Regions from separate parts of the Roseburia sp. OM02-15 genome, predicted to be linked through region 1. Evidence: predicted binding sites of a transcription regulator. Region 1 holds the regulator's gene; each other region holds the start of a gene.

Evidence for each region. Region 1 encodes Rex, which represses fermentation and respiration genes when NADH is low (regulators of the CRP and FNR family bind a similar motif). Its sites were predicted from a motif close to ATTGTTAANTANTTAACAAT; they were not measured.
Region 2: DXB15_RS09520 (acetyl-CoA C-acetyltransferase) is a predicted target of Rex. The motif match lies at 2,000-2,019, and genes of this name have one in related genera.
Region 3: gap (type I glyceraldehyde-3-phosphate dehydrogenase) is a predicted target of Rex. The motif match lies at 1,805-1,824, and genes of this name have one in related genera.

What each region holds. Positions count from the first base shown of each region.
Region 1 is NZ_QULX01000014.1:29,510-32,797, reverse strand. Features, by position in the region: gene alr (alanine racemase) at 1-127, opposite strand, end outside; gene DXB15_RS12300 (NAD(P)H-hydrate dehydratase) at 124-1,644, opposite strand; gene DXB15_RS12295 (redox-sensing transcriptional repressor Rex) at 1,729-2,364, opposite strand; gene DXB15_RS12290 (ABC-F family ATP-binding cassette domain-containing protein) at 2,454-3,288, opposite strand, start outside.
Region 2 is NZ_QULX01000008.1:86,750-90,037, reverse strand. Features, by position in the region: gene DXB15_RS09525 (3-hydroxyacyl-CoA dehydrogenase family protein) at 1-414, opposite strand, end outside; gene DXB15_RS09520 (acetyl-CoA C-acetyltransferase) at 658-1,845, opposite strand; gene carB (carbamoyl-phosphate synthase large subunit) at 2,468-3,288, opposite strand, start outside.
Region 3 is NZ_QULX01000011.1:28,787-32,074, reverse strand. Features, by position in the region: gene DXB15_RS11005 (cysteine desulfurase family protein) at 1-364, shown strand, start outside; gene DXB15_RS11000 (histidinol-phosphatase HisJ family protein) at 711-1,514, opposite strand; gene gap (type I glyceraldehyde-3-phosphate dehydrogenase) at 1,958-2,971, shown strand; gene DXB15_RS10990 (phosphoglycerate kinase) at 3,086-3,288, shown strand, end outside.

The sequences.
Region 1 (3,288 bases):
CATAGCCATCTGCCTTTACTACTGCAATAATCTTCGTATCACGATCAATACAGTCATGTATTGCATCTAAATTATGCTCCAATGCTTTTAAACTGATATTTGCGCATATTCTGCGATACTCTTTCATTGTTCTATTGTGTCCTCCTGTTCCTTCAACAAATCGGTAATTCCATCTACGATATCACTTGCCATCATGCTGTGTCTGCCAAGTTTCTTTGCTGCCGCATCACCTGCCAGACCATGAAGATATACACCCATAGGTGCCGCATCTTCCGGCAGCATGCCCTGTGCCAGCAATGCACCGATCACACCGCTTAACACATCTCCTGATCCTGCTGTTGCCATTCCGTCATTTCCACTCAGATTCAGGAAACAGCCACGCTTTTCTGTGGCAGTCACAGTTCTTGCATCTTTTAACACCATTACTACGTGATTTTTCTGTGCATACTGCAAAGCTACCCCCACAAGATCCTTTGAAATTTCTGCGATAGATGTTCCGATGAGCCGGCTCATTTCGCCAAGATGCGGAGTAAAAACTGCTCCGTTTTTCAAAAACTGCAGCCATTCCGGATTTTTGGAAATCAGATTCAGGGCATCCGCATCAAACAGGCACGGTTTTGTATTCTGCTCGATCACAGTTTTCACCATTTTTTCTGACAATGCAGACTGTCCGATTCCGGAACCGACTGCCACGGCATCTGCCCAGGCAAGCTGTGTTTCCACAAATTTTACCACATCTGTTGTATCATTGTAAACTGCCAGTACCGCTTCCGGTACAAGTTGCTGCAAAATTGCCCGGTTACTTTCCACCGTTGCCACCCGGACCAGACCGCATCCCATCCGGTATGCCGCCTTTGCCGCAAAAACTGCCGCACCTGCCATTCCTTCGGAACCGGCGATCAATAACAGTTTTCCGTAACTTCCTTTATTAGAGTGCGCTGTTCTTTTTGGCAGCATATCAAGATCTTCTTTTTCCAGCACATGCAATCCCGGTATAATGTCAAACAAACTTTCTGTGGTAAATCCAATATCTTCCACTTTGAGTGCGCCGGTATACTCTGCTCCCGGATATAAAAGCTGTCCCCGCTTTTCAAATCCAAAGGTCACAGTCACATCTGCCTGAAATGCCGTTCCAAGCACCTCTCCAGTGGTTGCCGATATTCCGGAAGCAATATCTACCGCAATTTTACCGGCGCCCTCGTAATACACGTTCAATTCTTTTATAATATCTGCATATTTTCCGGTTATCTCCCGGCTCAGTCCAATGCCAAAGAGCGCATCTACAATGACATCCCAGTTCTCCTGGAATGCCTCTTCGGGTGTTAAAACCGGCACATTATAATTCTTTGCGATCTTCATCTGCCGGGCTGTTTCTGTAGTCATTTTTTCAGGATTTCCGGCAAAACAGATACCCACTTCATATCCCTGCAAAGCAAGCAGACGTCCAACAGCGATACCATCACCGCCATTATTCCCCGCGCCGCATACAGTCAGAATTCTCGTATCATCATCCGGATAACGCTCCATAATTTCTTTTACCACACTTAAGGCAGCACGTTCCATTAATACCGCTGATAACATTCCCATCTTCATGGTATTTTCATCACACTGTTTCATTTCCTGACCATTTAATACATCTCTCATCGTTATATTCCCCCGGTTTGTTTTGCACAATTTACATACAAATGCGCTCTGCCCGTAGGACAAAGCGCACGTTTGCAAGGTTTCTTATTCGTTATCCTGTCTGCGGACAATGTTATAAGACAGCTGCATCAAGCTGTCAGACAAGTGAACATTTTCCACAACTACATCATCCGGAAGTTCCAGATCCAGATGTGCAAAGTTCCAGATTGCACGGATGCCAAGTTTTACCAGCTGCTCCGCTGCCTGTTCTGCCTTTTCTTTCGGAAGTGTCAATACCGCAATATCAACTCTCTGATGCTTTACAAATTCCGGAAGTTCGTCCATCATATGTATCTCAATACCACGGACTGACAAACCTGCCAGTGCCGGATTGACATCAAAAAGTCCGGTGATCATAAAGCCACGTTTCTCAAACTTCACATAATTTGCCAGCGCCTGTCCCATATTACCGGCTCCGACTACGATAATGTTGTGCTGTCGGTCAAGACCAAGGATTTTTCCAATCTCCTCATACAGATACTGCACATTATAACCGTATCCCTGCTGGCCAAAACCACCAAAATTGTTCAGATCCTGACGAATCTGAGAAGCTGTTACTTTCATTCGAACGCTCAGCTCATTGGATGAAATTCTTTCTACTCCCGCATCCAGCAATTCTCCAAGATATCTGTAATATCTTGGCATTCGACGTATGACCGCCTGCGAAATTTCCTTTTGCATCTTCCATTTACTCCTTCAACCATTTGCGTTACTACCCGCAATTATCTGTATTCATTATAAACATCTGAGATTATTTTGTCAATTTTTTATCAATCAGATGCCAGTTCTTCCCATTCTTCGTACAGCTGATCCAGTTTTTCCTGTACTTCCACCTGCTCGCTGTGCAGTTTTCCAAGTTTTGCAGAGTTGGTCGCCACTGCCGGATCCTGAAATTGTTCATCCAATTCTGTCAGTTTTTCTTCCAGAGACTCAATCTCGGCTTCAATTTTCTTCACACGGTTCTGAATTTTACGCTTTTTCGCCTGTTCTTCCTTCTGAGTCTGCCAGTCTGTCTTACCCTCGGACACTTCTTCGGTGCTTACTGCTGCTTCTGTCTCCGAAGATGCCAGATATGCCCGCTCGTTTGTCTCTTTTTTCTCCAGATAATAGTCATAATTACCGATATAATTGACCAGACTGTGCTCTGTCAGGTTCAGGATACGGGTCGCTGTCCGGTTAATAAAATAACGATCATGGGATACAAACAGCACGGTTCCCTCATAACGTTTCAGAGCAGACTCCAAAATTTCCTTAGAAGCGATATCCAAATGGTTCGTCGGCTCATCCAGGATCAGGAAGTTTGCCTCGGAGAGCATCAGTTTTGCCAGTGACAGACGGCCGCGCTCACCACCGCTCAAGTCACTGACGCGCTTGAACACATCATCCTCGGTAAACAAAAATGCTGCCAGAATATTTCGGATACGTGTCTGTGTCAGCTTCGGATAATCGTCCGCAATCTCTTCCATCAACGTTTTTTCCATATGAAGCACCTGCTGCTCCTGATCATAATAACCGATTTTTACGTTTGTTCCCAACGTAAAAGAACCTGCATCTGCATTTACTTTTTCATTCAGGATCTTTAAAATTGTTGTCTTTCCGGTTCCG
Region 2 (3,288 bases), on a different contig from region 1:
ATTGAAGAAGTGCATTCCGATTACCGGTCTGTCAAGACCTGCACCGATCTCTGTAATAGATAATGAAGATGTGTTTGTTGCAAAAATACACTCAGCCGGAACGATCTCCTGAAGCTCTTTGAATGTCTGTTTTTTGATTGCCATATCTTCTAATGCTGCTTCAACTACTAAATCAGCATCTGTACAAATGTCTTTTGTACCTGTGGTAATTTTAGCAAGGATTGCATCAGCTTTGTCCTGATCCATTTTGCCTTTTGCGATTCTTTTCTCGAATCCTTTTGCGATTTTGTTCTTGCCGTTTGCAGCAAATTCATCATTGATATCGCATAAATATACTTCATAGCCTTCTGTCTGTGCAAAAGCCTGTGCGATACCAGATCCCATTGTTCCTGCTCCAATAATACCAACTTTCATGATATGTCCTCCTTATAATGAAATTATATACTAATATGAAACATTCCGACTGCCATACCCAAACAATCCTGTCCATAGATTAGTCATCACATATCTAAATTATTATATTTTTTGCTTCCATAGCAAATGTGTTAAATAACTAACGATGTCAGCTATTAAAATATCTCCGACATTTTCGCATGTCGCAATCATGCCGGAGATTCGTCCGGATTTTAAATATCCTTCTAATTTAATTTTTGAAAATTAAGCTTCTTTTTTAACGATTGTAGCACAACCCATTCCACCGCCGATACACAGTGTAGCAAGTCCGTATGTAACGTCTCTCTTCTGCATAGCGTGAAGCAGTGTAACAAGGATACGGCATCCTGAAGCTCCTACCGGATGTCCAAGTGCGATAGCACCACCGTTTACGTTTAAGATGTCAGAGCTGAAGCCTAACTCTTTCTGTACTGCTACAGACTGAGCTGCAAATGCCTCATTTGCCTCGATCAAATCCATGTCATCAATTGTAAGACCAGCGATCTTTAATGCTTTCTTTGTAGCCGGAACAGGTCCGATACCCATGATCTCCGGAGCGCATCCGCCAAGAGCACCTGCTACGAATGTAGCCATCGGTTTAACACCAAGCTCTTTTGCTTTCTCTTCGCTCATTACAACGATTGCTGCAGCACCATCGTTGATACCGGAAGCGTTACCTGCTGTAACAAGTCCGCCCTCTTTACCGGAGCAGCATTTTAATTTTGCAAGAGTCTCTTTTGTTGTGCCAGGACGTGGTCCCTCATCTTTTGTGATCATAACAGTCTCTTTTTTAACTTTAACCGGAACCGGAACGATCTCATCGTCGAATGCTCCAGACTCCTGAGCTGCTACTGCTTTCTGCTGGGAAACTGCTGCGAACTCATCAAGTTCTTCACGTGTTAATCCCCACTGATCACAAATGTTCTCAGCTGTGATCATCATATGGTAGTTATTGAATGCATCCCATAATGCATCGTTAACCATTGTATCAATCATAGTTGCATTGTTCATTCTGTAACCGAAACGTGCTTTCTTTAATGCATATGGAGCCATAGACATGTTCTCCATACCACCAGCTACAACGATATCAGCCTGACCAGCCATAATCATGTTTGCAGCCTCGTTTACACATTTCAGACCGGATCCGCATACTACGTTCAGTGTGAAAGCCGGAACCTCATTCGGGATACCTGCTTTGATAGATGCCTGACGAGCAACGTTCTGTCCCTGGGAAGCCTGGATAACGCATCCCATCATAACCTCGTCAACCTGCTCCGGAGCAACACCTGCTCTTTTTAATGCCTCTCTGATAACGATGGATCCTAACTCAACAGCCGGAGTATTTCCAAACTGTCCGCCCATTTTACCAATTGCAGTACGGCAAGCGCCTGCTAATACAACTTTCTTTGCCATTTTTTCTTCTCTCCTTCTTGACTTTTAAAATATACCTCTAGTAATTATGTTAAAAGAACAACGCTAGACATGCTATATTTTAGCACTATCATTTGTTTTTTGCAACGCTTCCTCCGTCATTTTTCCTAAATTTTCGAAGGAATTTTCGTTTACTTTTGTCATTTTTTTAACACAGTCGAAAGGGTGAAAAGTCATCGTAAGTCTGTTATTTTTTTAACAGAATTCTCCAAAAAAATAAGGATTCGCACACCTGAACCGGGTTTAGATATCCTTTTTTTCTTTTTCGATGGTTCCTCGCTCTTTTTGCTAAGGCTTTGAAAAATCTTACAAGTTAACTTTAACACACGTACGCGTACAATGCAATACCCACAATCAGGTAATTAAATTTCTTCCCAGTCCCTACATTACCACAAAGTTAGTGAAAAATCCACCCTTTTTGTGAAACTTTGATATTTTTTTAACAAATCTTGTTTTGGGTGGTTTAAAATTTACTGCTTAAGTTTTTTATAAAGAACTCCTGCCATTTTTTCTCAAGGAGCGATTGCTAGCGACTGAGACAAAATGGCAGGAGTTCCTATTCATACCTAACGTGGTAATTTTCAAGCCACCCTAAATTTAATTTTTAAAGATTTTTCACGGTCGCGATGTCGATCATCGTCATCTGATCATTTGCTGTCTCAAGACTGAGTGCCAGCGCATTTGCCGTATCCATAGATGTCAGGCAGTGAACACCTGTCTCAATGGCATTTCGACGAATGAGGAATCCGTCTCTGGATTTATCACGTCCCTGTGTCGGTGTATCGATAACAAGATCGATCTTGTGACCAAGGATCAGATCCATAACGTTTGGTGATTCCTGAGAAATCTTATTAACACGACGTGCATTTACACCATGATCCTGCAGATATTTTGCAGTACTTCTTGTAGCATAAATAGTGTAACCAAGTGCTTCGAAACGTTTTGCAACACCGACTGCCTCCGGTTTGTCCGCATCCTTGACTGTCATGATCATCTGTTTGTACTTCGGAAGCTGAATGCCAGCGCCGATAAATGCTTTGTACAATGCTTCGTTGAAGTTCTTTGCGATACCAAGGCACTCACCGGTGGATTTCATTTCCGGTCCAAGGCTGATCTCAGCTCCACGCAGTTTCTCGAAGGAGAATACTGGCATCTTGATGGCAATGTAATCTGCCTCCGGTGCCAGTCCCGGCTCATAACCCATGCCTTTGATGGTCTCACCAAGGATTACTTTTGTTGCCAGATCTACGATCGGGATACCTGTTACTTTACTGATATATGGTACGGTTCTGGAAGAACGCGGGTTCACTTCGATGACATATACTTCCTCGTTCATGGCGATGAACTGAATGTTGATCAGTCCTACGACATGAAGTGCTCTTGCCAGACGTTTTGTATACTCTACGATGGTCTCTTTTACATGAT
Region 3 (3,288 bases), on a different contig from region 1:
ACTGCAAAACTATCTGATCGACCGGATTTTAACTGAAATCCCGGAAAGTTGTCTCAATGGTTCCCGGACAAAACGTCTGCCCAACAATATCAATATCAGTATTGCAGGAATTAACGGACCGGCGGTGGTTGCGCTGCTGGATCTGGAAGGAATCTGTGCATCTTCCGCTTCGGCATGTTCTGCGGGAATACAGAAAGCGTCTCATGTGCAGCTTGCGATTGGAAAAAGTGAACAGCAGGCGTATGAGGCGATACGTTTTACGCTTGGGGTTCATAATACACGCGAGGAACTTGACTATACCGTTGATGTATTGAAACAATGTGTGAAAAGATTACGGGAATCTTCGGGGTGCCACGAAGTTTAAAATGCGTGATTTGAAAAATGTAGAAATCGGCGAATCCTTCTGTGGCAAGCGGTTCAGTAAGTGACTGAGTTTTGCAAGTTTTGCGCGAACGGGAAACGACCAGCTTTTATTGGAGTTGGAAGTGAGCGCGATAAAACCGAAGCAAAACGAAGGTAACGAACGGTTAGCTGGCACAGAAGGATTCGCCGATTTCTCTTTAAAATATCAGATGGGAGCTAATCCCCCATCTGATATAGCCTCCGGCAGGATTACAGAGGTGCGCAGTTGAAGTATGTCATGCAATTGCATGACGCGCACCTCGCAACAAGAATGCCGGAGCATTCTTAAATAAATTTGACCCGAAAACTTAGCAAATCAGAATAAATTCCGGTTTCCGTTTCGTGAAGACGGTAAAATAATCGAATCCGGCAGCTTTCAGAATTCCCGGTATTTTTTCGAAATCCCAGGCAATCTGATCCGGAGCATGTCCATCTGCACCGACGGTAATGATTTCTCCGCCAAGTTCCCGATAACGGTGCAGGATTTCTTCTGTAGGATTTGGATGACCGAGCCCGTATTTGAAGCCTGCCATGTTCAATTCAATGCCTTTTCCACGTGCAACCAGCTGTCGCAAAATTTCATCGATCACATCTTTGAATTTTTTATAAGTATAGTCAGCATTTTTATTTGGACCGTAACGTACCACATAATCAATGTGTCCGTATACATCAAATTCATCAAATGCAGCAATATTTTCCAGAATTGATTCAAAATATTCTCGGTAAGCAGCAGTCTCCGTGCGGCCTTCATAATAAACAGGATAATACGGATCAATGCCGTGTACAACGTGAGAAGATCCGATTACAAAATCAAAATCCTCTGTCTGTAACAAATCGTGATGTTTTTTTGCCAGATGTGGCTGCAGTCCGAGTTCGATTCCATAGTTGATCGTCAGAACATCGGAAAAGTCTGACTGCAGTTTATGAATTTCTTTGCTGTACTGATCAAAATCAATGATGAATAAATCCGGATCATCCGGGTAATCATAATCAAGGTGATCGGTAATGCAGATTCCGGAGAGATTTTTTGCAACGGCAGCGCGTGCCATGGCAGAAGAATCCGCTTCACTGTCTCCGGAAAAGTGAGTGTGCATATGTGTATCCCAAAGCATGAAAATAGCTCCTTTCAATGACTGTATTTTATATCTTGCATAATACAAAACGCTCTGAATCGCGCAGCTACGCGACTCCTGGGAATATGATAAACACTAAAAAGGTTTTTTGTCAATCCAATACGTGCATTTTGAATAGGAAAAATGGCTAAAAATGTAAAAAAAGAAAAAAGTTTTGTGCATATCTTACAAAAACAAAAAAAAAATATAGATATTTGCTATAAAAACAAGTAAATATCCAATTGGTAAGCTTGTACATTTTGCTAAAAAAAGAAGAAAAATGCTATGAGTTGGTGAAAAAATTAACAAACTTAAAATAAGCGCAGGAAAAGTATTGAAAAAATCATAGTTATTCGTTAAAATATAGTCAGATTGGATGAGATATCCAAAATAACTCACCGGCATTGATCCGGATACATTTTAATTCTAGGAGGAATGAAAAAATGGCAGTAAAAGTAGCAATTAATGGATTTGGACGTATTGGACGTCTTGCATTCAGACAGATGTTTGGCGCAGAGGGATATGATATCGTTGCAATCAACGATCTGACAAGCCCGAAAATGCTTGCTTACTTATTAAAATATGACTCTTCTCAGGGTAAATATGCAAAAGCTGAAACAGTTTCTGCAAGCGAAGATTCAATCACAGTAGATGGTAAAGAGATCAAAATCTACAAAGAGCCAGACGCAAATAATTGCCCATGGGGAGAATTAGACGTAGACGTAGTATTAGAGTGTTCCGGATTCTATACATCCAAAGAAAAAGCACAGGCTCATATCAATGCAGGTGCTAAAAAAGTTGTTATTTCCGCTCCGGCAGGAAATGATCTTCCTACAATCGTTTACAATGTAAACCATGATACATTAACAAAAGATGATACAATCATCTCCGCAGCTTCCTGTACAACAAACTGTCTTGCACCTATGACGAAAGCATTAAATGACCTTGTACCGATCAAATCCGGTATCATGTGCACAATCCATGCTTACACAGGTGATCAGATGACACTTGACGGACCGCAGAGAAAAGGCGACTTAAGAAGAAGCCGTGCTGCAGCAGTTAATATTGTTCCGAACAGCACAGGTGCTGCAAAAGCAATTGGTCTGGTTATTCCGGAGTTATCCGGTAAATTAATCGGTGCTGCACAGCGTGTTCCAACCCCAACAGGTTCTACAACAATCTTAAACGCAGTAGTAGAAGGAAACGTAACAGTTGACGAGATCAACGCAGCTATGAAAGCAGCAGCTAACGAGTCCTATGGTTACAATGAAGACCTGATCGTATCTTCTGACATCGTTGGTATGACATATGGTTCTTTATTCGATGCTTCTCAGACAATGGTTCTTCCGTTAGACAACGGTACAACTCAGGTACAGGTTGTTTCCTGGTATGACAATGAGAACAGCTACACAAGCCAGATGGTTCGTACAATCAAATACTTCGCAGAGTTAGCATAATCGGCACTCTATAAAGTATAACAAAGACTCACTGCAGGGTCCGGTCTTTTGGACCGGATCCTGTTTTTGATTTGCACTTGCAAAAATGAAAAACAGGATTAAGGAGACAATATCATGGGATTAAATAAAAAAACAGTAGATGATATTAATGTAAAAGGACTCAGAGTTCTTTGCAGATGCGATTTCAACGTACCGTTAAAAGATGGCAAGATCACAGACGAGAACCGTCTTGTAGCAGCTCTTCCGACCATCAAAAAACTGATCGCTGACGGCGGCAAAGTAATTCTTTGCTCTCACCTTGGTAAAGTAAAAACTGA